DNA from 2 places in the Mesorhizobium sp. M0894 genome. Region 2 is predicted to be linked to the other one. Evidence: predicted binding sites of a transcription regulator. Region 2 holds the regulator's gene; the other holds the start of a gene.
The links. Region 2 encodes LexA, which represses DNA repair genes until DNA is damaged. Its sites were predicted from a motif close to TGTTCNNNNTGTGTTCNG; they were not measured.

Region 1 (5,228 bases), on a different contig from region 2:
ATCCGCAAGGGCGACATGAAGCAGGCCGCCTGGATTGCCGCCTATGAAGCCTGGAACGTCGATACCGGGCTCGAATGCGGGCTGGCCGGCCACGCCCAGATCGGCAAGGGCATGTGGGCGATGCCCGACCTGATGGCGGCGATGCTGGCCGAGAAAATCGCGCACCCTAAGGCCGGCGCCAACACCGCCTGGGTGCCGTCGCCGACGGCGGCAACCCTGCACGCCACGCACTACCACAAGGTCGATGTCCAGGCCGTGCAGAAGGCGCTGAAAAGCCGGCCCAAGGCCAGGCTCGACGACATCTTGTCGGTGCCGGTAGCAAGGCGGCCGAACTGGTCGCCTGAAGACATCCAGAAGGAGCTAGACAACAACGCGCAAGGCATTCTGGGCTACGTCGTGCGCTGGATCGACCAGGGCGTCGGCTGTTCGAAAGTGCCAGATATAAACAACGTCGGCCTGATGGAGGACCGTGCTACGCTGCGCATCTCTTCGCAGCACATCGCCAACTGGCTGTATCACGGCGTCTGCACGCCCGACCAGGTGATGGAAACGATGAAACGCATGGCGGCAATCGTCGACCGCCAAAACCATGGCGATCCGCTCTACCGGCTGATGGCGCCGGACTTCGACAAGTCCATCGCGTTTCTTGCTGCCTGCGACCTCGTCTTCAAGGGCCGCGTCCAGCCCAACGGCTACACCGAGCCGGTCCTTCACGCGCGGCGGCTGGAACTGAAGGCGAAGCAAGGCGCCTGAAGCGAAGGCGCGGGAGCCGGCGTCCCCCTCCCCTTGAGGGCAGGGTGACCCGAAGGGCCGGGAGGGGTCCTGCATGAAGTGCGCCAACGCCCATTCTGACGATGCGCCTCAGGAAGAGGATCATCGGGGCCCAGGTTCGATTTCCAAAAATAGGGCAAGTCGAGGGACGCCGCGTCCTCCACACCGCGGCTGCCTCTAACCTCACGCGGGCGAGATCGAGCACGACATGAAAATATCGGTATGTCTGACCGGCTCCGGGGTTTCACGGAAGGGCGGGCAGGGCCTGAAGCCGAACGACTCATACACGGCAATGGCGTTTTTCATGTAGAACGTCGTGTGGATCAATACCGTCCGGATTCGGCCTTTCCGGATCTCCGCCAGCGCGGCCCCCATCAGCGCCCGGCCGATTCCTTTTCCGCGAAACGACGCGTCGACAAAAAACTTGTGAATCTCCGCCGTATGGTCGTCGAACTGGTCAAGGCGAGGCAGCCCGCCGGTAGGTTCTCCGATCGCGCGATAAACGCCATGGCATCTGGCGCGCCGAACTTCGCTGCCAGCGAACTGCCGCTCCTTTCGGGGTGGAAGATGGTCCTCACGTCCTCCTCCGAGACGCCGTAAGGCTGCACGGCGTCGACATCCCATTGTGCAAGCTTGCGGCAAAGCCCGGCCATGGTCTCGAAGTCTTCGGCACTGCGTGCCGGCGAAACAGAAATCATCCCCGCCTCAGCCCCGGTTAGGTGCATGACCGTAACATATGCGATCATCGGGCGCGAACCCGCAACCGTACTTCCAGCGAGCAGCAGAAGCACTACGCCGCCTGTGCCATCCGCTCCGAGCTCATGCGGTAGGAAATCGCCTCGGCCAGATGGATGCGGCCGACCGTTTCGCTGGCCTCGAGATCGGCCAGCGTCCGCGCCACCTTCAAGACGCGGTGGTAGGCTCTTGCCGAAAAGCCGAGCTTTTCGCTGGCGTCCCTCAGTAGCGACAGGCCGGCGGCATCGGGCATGGCGATCTCCTCGATAACCGACGGTGAGCAATGCGCGTTGGTGGTGGCGGAGGTCGCGCCGAGCCGTTCGAAACGCTCACGCTGGATCGTACGGGCACGGGCGACGCGCAGTGCCACGGCTGCACTCTTCTCCGCCCGGTCCGGCCGGATCAGATCGCTGGCCGAAACCGCCGGTACCTCGATCCTGAGATCGATGCGATCGAGCAGCGGGCCGGAAATGCGCGCCTGGTAGTCGGTGCGGCAGCGGTCGCCGCGCAGGCAGCGATAGCCCGGCTCGCCGGCCATGCCGCAACGGCACGGGTTCATCGCCGCGACAAGCTGGATACGCGCCGGATAGGTGACGCGATGATTGGCGCGCGCGATCATGCAGTCGCCGGTCTCCAGCGGCTGGCGCAGCGCATCGAGCGCCTGCGGCGAGAATTCGGGAAACTCGTCGAGGAACAGCACGCCGTGATGGGCAAGCGAGGCCTCGCCCGGCCGCACGCGCAAGCCGCCGCCGACCATCGCCGCCATCGAGGCCGAATGATGCGGCGCGCGGAACGGCCGCCGGTCGGTGAGCTTTCCTTCGCCGAGTTCGCCGGCCACCGACGCGATCATCGAGACTTCGAGCAATTCCTTCGGCGCAAGCGGCGGCAGGATCGACGGCAGCCGCTGCGCCAGCATCGATTTGCCGGACCCGGGCGGACCGACCATCAGCAGATTGTGGCCGCCGGCTGCCGCCACCTCCAGCGCCCGCTTGGCGGTCTCTTGCCCCTTGATGTCGGCAAGGTCGGGCAGGTCGCGCGCCGAAGCATGGATGCCGGCTTCCGGCCGCGACAGGACCTGCGTGCCGCGAAAATGATTGGCGATGGCGATCAGGCTGCGCGGCGCCAATATGTCGAAATCCTTGCCGGCCCACGCCGCTTCCGGCCCGCAGGCGAACGGGCAGATCAGGCCCTTGCCTTCGGCATTGGCGCCGATCGCCGCCGGCAGCGCGCCGGCCACCGCGGCAATGGTGCCGTCGAGCGATAATTCGCCAAGCACGACATAGCCGGCCAGCATGTCGCCCGGAATGGCGCCGAGTGCCGCCATCAAACCGAGCGCGATCGGCAGATCGTAATGGCTGCCCTCCTTGGGCAGATCGGCAGGCGCCAGATTGACGGTGACCTTCTTCGACGGCATCGACAGGCCGGATGCATGCAGCGCCGCCTGCACCCGCTCGCGGCTTTCGGCTACAGCCTTGTCGGCCAGGCCGACGATGTGCATGTTGACCTTGCCCGGCGCGATCATCACCTGCACGTCGACCGGCACGGCCTCGATGCCTTGGAAAGCAACCGTGCGAACCCGCGCCACCATGTCTTCACCCCGGCTGCAGGCTTGCCCCAAGCCCTTGCGATCATGCCGCGAACGGCGTCACCGGAGACAACCACAGATTTCCGGCGAAGGCAAGAACATTTGGGGAACGGCTGAACGCAGCGGCTCCAATGGGTTGCAACGCGGCCGCTCCGAAGCGAGACTAGTTACGCTTGCCCTCCACCGCATCCCAGAACAGGCTGGCGATGTCGGCGCCGCCGAAGCGCTTCACTTCGCGTATGCCGGTCGGTGAGGTCACGTTGATCTCGGTCATGTAGTCGCCGATGACGTCGATGCCGACGAGGATGAAGCCGCGCTCCCTCAGCCACGGGCCGATGCGGGCACAGATCTCGCGTTCGCGCTCTGTCAGCTCGGTCTTTTCGGCGCGGCCGCCGACATGCATGTTGGAGCGCGAATCGTGCTCGGCCGGCACGCGGTTGATGGCGCCGACCGGCTCGCCGTCGATCAGGATGATGCGTTTGTCGCCGGCGCGCACCTCCTTGAGGTAGCGCTGCACGATGTAGGGTTCGCGGAACATCTGGCCGAACATTTCGAGCAGCGAGGCGAGGTTGCGGTCGGCCTCGTGCAGGTGGAAGATGCCGGCGCCGCCATTGCCGTAGAGCGGCTTGACGATGATGTCGCCAAACTCCTTGCGGAAGGCGGCGACTTCGAGCGGATCCTTGGTGATCAGCGTGTCCGGCATCAGGTCGGGAAATTCGGTGACGAAGATCTTTTCCGGGCTGTTGCGCACCCAGGCCGGGTCGTTGACCACCAGCGTCTTCGGATGGATGCGCTCGAGGATATGCGTGGTGGTGATGTAGTTCATGTCGAAGGGCGGATCCTGCCGCAAAAGGATGACGTCCATCTCCGAAAGATCGGTACGGATTTCTTCGCCCAGTGAATAATGGCTGCCCTTCTCGTCGCGGACCTGCATCGCCTCGATGCGGGCAAACACCTTGCCGTCGCGCAGCGACAGCCGGTCGGGCGTGTAGTGGAACAGCTGGTGGCCGCGCCGCTGCGCTTCCAGCGACAGCGCAAACGACGTGTCGCCGGCAATCGACACGGTGGAGATGTGGTCCATCTGGACGGCGACTTTCAGGGGCATGGCAGCTCTCCGGCGCACTTGCAGCGATCCACTTGGATGCACAAAGTACGCTCCAACACTTTTGAATCCATGCATCGTGCTGTCCGAAAATCGATTCCGATTTTCGCGCCGATGCATCGACGACAGCGATATAAGGAAATCGGCGGCTTCTGCCAATCGGCCAAGGTCATGATGAGGCTGCGCTTCGTTTGGCGCAGATCCCAATGCGATGTGCCGTCAGCGATCGAAGACCAGCTTGGAATAGCCGAGGAAGGACAGCGCCATGGCAATCAGCGAGGCGACCGCAAGGGCGATGAGCGGCGACACCGTCGGCAGCGCGAACAGGATGGCGCAATAGACGAGATAATTGACGACGCTGGTGGCAATGCCGACGCCGCCATAGCGTGCGCCCTCTTGCGCGATGCCGCGGCTGGAAGGCGAAAACGTCAGATGGCGGTTGATCAACCAGGTGACGGACAGGGCAAAACCGATCGAAATGATGCGAGCCGCGAATGGTCCGAGCGGCGCTATCGTCAGCACCAGCCAAAGCGCCGCCGCATCGGCGACGAAGCCGACGCCGCCGGCGAAAATGAAGCGGGCGAGGCGTCCCATTCAGGCTCTAGGCCGCGCGCGGGGTCTTGCCCGGTCCGGCCTTCAAAGTCGCGAGGGCGCTTGCACGGTCACGTTCGACGCGACCGGAAGGCATCGACAGATAGAAGATGCGCTTCTGCTCGGCCCGGCCGCGCGACACCGAATCGAGGATTACCCCGGTCACCGCCGCCAGCATCGACAGCAGCAGCAGCCCGACCGACAGCACCCAGGTCGGCATGCGCGGCACAAGCCCGGTTTCGGCGAACTCGATCAGCACCGGCGCCATCAGGAACAGGCTCGATGCCAGGAAGAACACCGAAAAAGCGCCGAAGAAACGCAGCGGCTGTGTCTCCTTCATCAGCATGGCGAACATCCACAGGATCTTCGCGCCGTCGCGAAAGGTCGACAGCTTCGACGAGGAGCCTTCCGGCCGGCGGCCATAGTCGAGCCCGATCTCGCTCA
Region 2 (5,228 bases):
AGCCAGTTGAACAGCGCCGTGCGCGCCCCGCCAATATGCAGATAGCCGGTGGGCGAGGGGGCAAAACGGGTGACGACCTTGTCGGGCATGGAACTCTCAGGCAGGCGAAGGAAGTGGGTTTGCGGACTTTCGCGCGTTGCGCGTTCATGTAGCATAGGAGGTCGAGGGCGCAAGGGGCAGACCCGATGGCTGTGCGAGGCCGTGGTGCGGGCGAGGGCGAGGACGTTGGCAGCGGCGTCAGCGAACGCTTGCTGTTTGCCGCGCCCGTGCCTGTCCTGCCGGCACCGGCATTGCTGCCGGTTCCACGCTTTGATGCCCCGTCGCTGCCGGCGAGCGACCCAGCAACGGTTCTCGTGCCCGCGGCCGAGCCCATCGTGCGCCTACGCCGGCGTTTCCGCCTCCCGTCACCGTCCCGTATCCGCAACGGCGTAACCTCGGCGGTCGGCCTGGAGCTCGACCGTGGGGTCGCCTTCCTGCTGGTGCCGGTGTTCCTCGCATGCGGGGTGGTCGTATATTTTGCGCTGGCGGTGGAGCCGGCCTTTCCACAGCCGATCGCAATCGTCGCCTTGGCAGCCCTCTGTGCCGTCGCCTCGCGGTCGTGGCCCAGAACCCGCCTGTGCTTCATGGCGGCGTTGCTCTGCGCGCTTGGCGTGCTTGCCGCCAAGGTCGAGACCTGGCGTGTCGGAACGCATATGCTCGGTTCCGAAATCTCGACGCGCCTCACGGGTCGCGTCGTATCGTTCGAGCCCATGGCGAGCGGCCGCATCAGGCTGACGATCGATGTGATCTCAACCGCCAGGCCGACACTGCGCTACATGCCGGAACGGGTCCGCGTTTCGGCGATGAAAATACCGGCTGAGCTGACCGCCGGTTCCGAGATCGCCGGCTATGTGCGGCTGCTGCCGCCGACCGGGCCGGTGCGGCCCGACAGCTATGATTTCTCCTTCGACAGCTATTTTGCCGGTATCGGCGGCAGCGGCTTTTTTCTCGGCAATCCGAAAGTCGTGTCGTCGGGCAGCATGCCGTTTGCCGCGCGGCTTTCTTCCGCGATCGAAGACGCGCGCGAATCCATCGCCGACCATATCCGCAGCCGCATCGGCGGCGCCGAGGGCGAGATTGCTGCTGCGCTGATCGTCGGCGTGCGCGCTGGCATTCCCGAGGAGATCAACGAAGCGATGCGGCGTACCGGCATCTACCACATCATCTCCATCTCGGGGCTGCATATGGCGTTGGTCGCCGGCACCATTATGGCGCTGCTGCGCGGCGCCTTTGCGCTGTTTCCCGATTTCTCATCGCGACGGCCGGTCAAGAAATACGCGGCGGCCGCCGCGCTTTTTTCGATTGCGGCCTACCTCGTCTTTTCCGGCATTGTGGTGGCGGCCGAACGCAGCTTCATCATGTTGGCGGTGATGCTTATCGCCGTGCTGTTCGACCGGGCCGCGCTCACCATGCGCAACCTGGCGATCTCGGCCATCGCGGTCATTCTGGTGTCGCCGCACGAGGTGGTCGGTCCGAGCTTCCAGATGTCCTTCGCCGCGACGGCGGCCCTTGTCGGCGCCTATGCAGGCTGGTCCGATTACCGCGCCGGCGGGGCCACCACGCCGCCGCCCCGGCGGTCGCCGCTACGCTTTGCCACTAGAAAGGTACTGCTGGGCATGGGCGGCCTGGCGATGACCTCGATCATTGCAGGGAGCGCCACGGCGCTTTTCGCCATATGGCATTTCCAGCGCGTGGCGCCGCTCAGCCTGTTCGCCAATCTGGCCATCATGCCTATTGTCTCACTGGTCGTCATGCCCTTCGCCGTCCTCAGTGCGCTGGCGATGCCGTTCGGCGCGGATGGGCCTTTCCTCTACGTGATGGGCAAGGGGCTGACGGCGATGATCGCCCTGTCCGGGTGGATCTCCGAGCGCTCGCCGATCGATGCGGTCGGGCTGATTTCGCTGAGATCTGTCCTTTTGGTGACGATCGCCCTCGTCATTGCCAGCATGGCGACGACCTGGTTGCGGCTCGTGGCCCTTCCTTTTGCGCTCGCCGGCTTGCTAACGACAACGCAGACGCGCGTACCCGATGTATTGATCTCGGAGGACGCACGGCTCGTCGCGCTGCCGATCGGCAGCGGGGAACTCGCGGTCAACCGGGCACGCCCGAATGAGTTCACCATCGACAACTGGAAACGCGCGCTCACATCAGAGGCTATCGTCGCGCCGGAAACACCTGGAAAGAACGATCCGCAATTCGACATTGCCGATCCGGCCGACTTACCGCCGGGCATGCCGTTCATTTGCACGGACGGTCTCTGCCTTGCCAGGCATCCATCCGGCGCGATCATCGCGCTAGCCAATGACCGCGAAACTGCACGGCCAGCCTGCGCCTTTGCCAGCTTGATCGTCATCGACGACGCCACCGCCCATAATCCCTGCTACTACGACCGGCTGGTCCTCGTCGTCACCAAACGGCAACTGGCGCGCGCGGGAAGTGCGGCCGTCTATTTCGATCCACAAGCGGCAACACGCGCCGAAATCCGCTTCGCCGTCGAAAAATCATACCGGCCCTGGCACGTGCAGCGGAAATTTTCACGCGCGGCGCGGGGCATGCCGCCATACCGCAGAGCCGACAAGCCAAAAGCCGGCGCCAAGGGCGCAGCTCAGTAGCGGCGGATCAGCCCAACGAGCTTGCCCTGCACCTTGACCCTGTCTGGTCCGAAGATGCGCGTCTCGTAGGCCGGATTGGCGGCTTCCAGGGCGATCGAGGCGCCCTTGCGGCGGAACCGCTTCAGCGTCGCTTCTTCCTCGTCGACCAGTGCCACCACGATCTCACCGGGGCTCGCCGTATCGGCATTGCGGATGATCACCGTGTCGCCGTCGAAAATGCCAGCCTCGATCATCGAATCGCCTTTGACCTCGAGCGCATAATGCTCGCCGCCCATGATCATGTCCGGCGGCACCGAGATCGAATGCGTCTGGTGCTGGATGGCATCGATCGGCACACCAGCGGCGATGCGGCCCATCACCGGGATAGACACGGCGGCGACGACATCGTCGTCATTGCCGGCTGCAGGGACGCGCGACGATGTCGGCTTGCCTTGCCGAGGACCTTGCCCAAGACTGCCCTGGATGACACTCGGCGAGAACTTGCGTGCCGCATTGAGGCCGGGGGCGATCGAATCGGGCAGGCGCAGCACCTCCAGCGCACGGGCCCTGTTGGGCAAACGGCGAATGAAGCCGCGCTCCTCCAGCGCCGTAATCAGCCGGTGGATTCCCGATTTGGAAGCCAGGTCGAGCGCTTCCTTCATCTCGTCGAAGGAGGGCGGGATACCGCTTTCCTTCAGCCTTTCGTGGATGAACATAAGCAGTTCGTGTTGTTTGCGTGTCAGCATAGCGACCCCCAACAGAATCAGAAAAACAAACCCAGAACAAACACTATCTGTTCCAGTTGTGTTCCGCAACTGTTTAAAGTTTAATGAATGTGTTAGGGCTCGGGTAACGATACCACTCGCCAAACCGGGACGCTGCATTTTCACCGCCGCGGGCCTCATCGCCTTGATTCTGCTTTCGTTTGCGGCCTCTGGGTTTCCAGAAGGCGGCACTGGTATCGGCCGTCAGCCGGCAAAGGGGCACGGAATTGAAGCCGTATCGACTGTGCGGTTTGGTCAATGCACCGTGAACGAAACGAACTCAAAACGCCAACCTTGGGTTGGCTTGGCTCCTGGTTTCCACCGCATGGTCAGGCAACTTGTCGCCGGTGGAGCCTTGCTGCGCGATACCAGGTAATGGAGAACCGCTCGTGACCGATGGATGCCGTCGATGCGTGTCCGGCGTTGCGGTGAATCTTGGGGAGCAGACAAATCATGACAGGAATTCCCGATCTCGTGGCCATAAGGGCGATGGATGCTGCAGATCCGCTGCGCGCGATGCGGGACCGCTTTGTGCTGCCGCAAGGAGTGATCTATCTCGACGGCAATTCGCTAGGGGCCGCTTCGCGTGCCGCTTTCGATGAATTGAGCAAGGCAGTGACCGAAGAATGGGCGCATGATCTCATCCGCGCCTGGAACACGGCCGGCTGGTTCAACATGCCGCTCGAACTTGGCGACCAGCTCGGGCGCCTGATCGGTGCCGCGGCCGGCCAGACGGTGGTCTGCGACACGACATCGGTCAACATCTACAAGCTGCTGCACGCCGCCATGGCCATGCGGCCGGAGCGGCAGGTCATCGTCGCCGAGGGCGACAGTTTTCCGACAGACCTCTACATGGCTGAGGGTGTGGTTTCGACGCGAAAAGATACGCTGCTGCGCCTCTCGGGGGTCGACGCGCCGAGCATCGAAGAGCTGATCGACGAACGCACCGCCGTGGTGCTGGTCAACCACGTCAACTACAAGTCGGGCGAACTGCGCGACATGCCGGCGCTGACGCGCAGGGCCCAGGAAGCCGGGGCGATGATCGTCTGGGATCTCTGCCACACCGCCGGTGCGATGCCAGTCGAGCTCGACACGGCGAACGCCGATTTTGCCGTTGGCTGCACCTACAAATATCTGAATGGCGGACCGGGCGCGCCTGCCTTCATCTATGCGGCTGAGCGGCATCTTGCCGACATCCAGCAGCCGCTCACCGGCTGGTGGGGCCATGCACGGCCCTTCGCCTTCGAGCCAGGCTATGCGGCCGGCACCGGCATCCGCCGGTTTCTGTGCGGCACCCAGCCGGTCCTGTCTATGCGCACGCTGAAGGGCGCGCTCGACATCTGGAACGATGTCGACATGACGGCGGTGCGCAAGAAGAGCATCGCGCTGGCCGATCTGTTCATCGAGCTTGTCGAGGCAAAGTGCGGCACTTACGGGCTAACGCTCGAAAGCACGCGCGACGGGGAAAAACGCGGCAGCCAGATTTCATTCATGCACGAGCATGGCTACCAGATCATGCGCGCGCTGATCGAACGTGGCGTGATCGGCGATTTTCGCGCGCCATCGACCATGCGCTTCGGCTTCACCCCGCTCTATGTCGGCTATGCCGATGTCTGGCAGGCCGTCGAAGTGCTTGAGGACATCCTGCGCACCGGTGCGTGGAAGGATGCGCGCTTCGCCATCAAGGCGGCTGTCACTTGAGATTGATGCGAGAGCTGGAATCGTGAGGCTGGCGACGACGCGCCGCGCGATGCTCACGGTCGTTGCAAGGCCATATTGCCAGGGGAGGGCGCAGGGTGTTCGAACGTCACATTGCCGATTGGGACAACGCCTA

Region 1: the regulator LexA is predicted to act here: its motif matches at 3,186-3,203, upstream of NKH91_RS27580 (YifB family Mg chelatase-like AAA ATPase).

Annotation. Positions count from the first base shown of each region.
Region 1 covers NZ_JAMYOG010000020.1:50,386-55,613, forward strand. The annotation lists gene NKH91_RS27565 (malate synthase G) at 1-753, shown strand, start outside; gene NKH91_RS27570 (GNAT family N-acetyltransferase) at 955-1,263, opposite strand; gene NKH91_RS27575 (hypothetical protein) at 1,146-1,562, opposite strand; gene NKH91_RS27580 (YifB family Mg chelatase-like AAA ATPase) at 1,562-3,094, opposite strand; gene gshB (glutathione synthase) at 3,255-4,196, opposite strand; gene NKH91_RS27590 (GtrA family protein) at 4,413-4,787, opposite strand; gene NKH91_RS27595 (glycosyltransferase) at 4,795-5,228, opposite strand, start outside.
Region 2 covers NZ_JAMYOG010000002.1:300,679-305,906, reverse strand. The annotation lists gene gltX (glutamate--tRNA ligase) at 1-89, opposite strand, end outside; gene NKH91_RS04790 (ComEC/Rec2 family competence protein) at 186-2,651, shown strand; gene lexA (transcriptional repressor LexA) at 2,645-3,376, opposite strand; gene kynU (kynureninase) at 3,848-5,095, shown strand; gene NKH91_RS04775 (hormone-sensitive lipase) at 5,191-5,228, shown strand, end outside.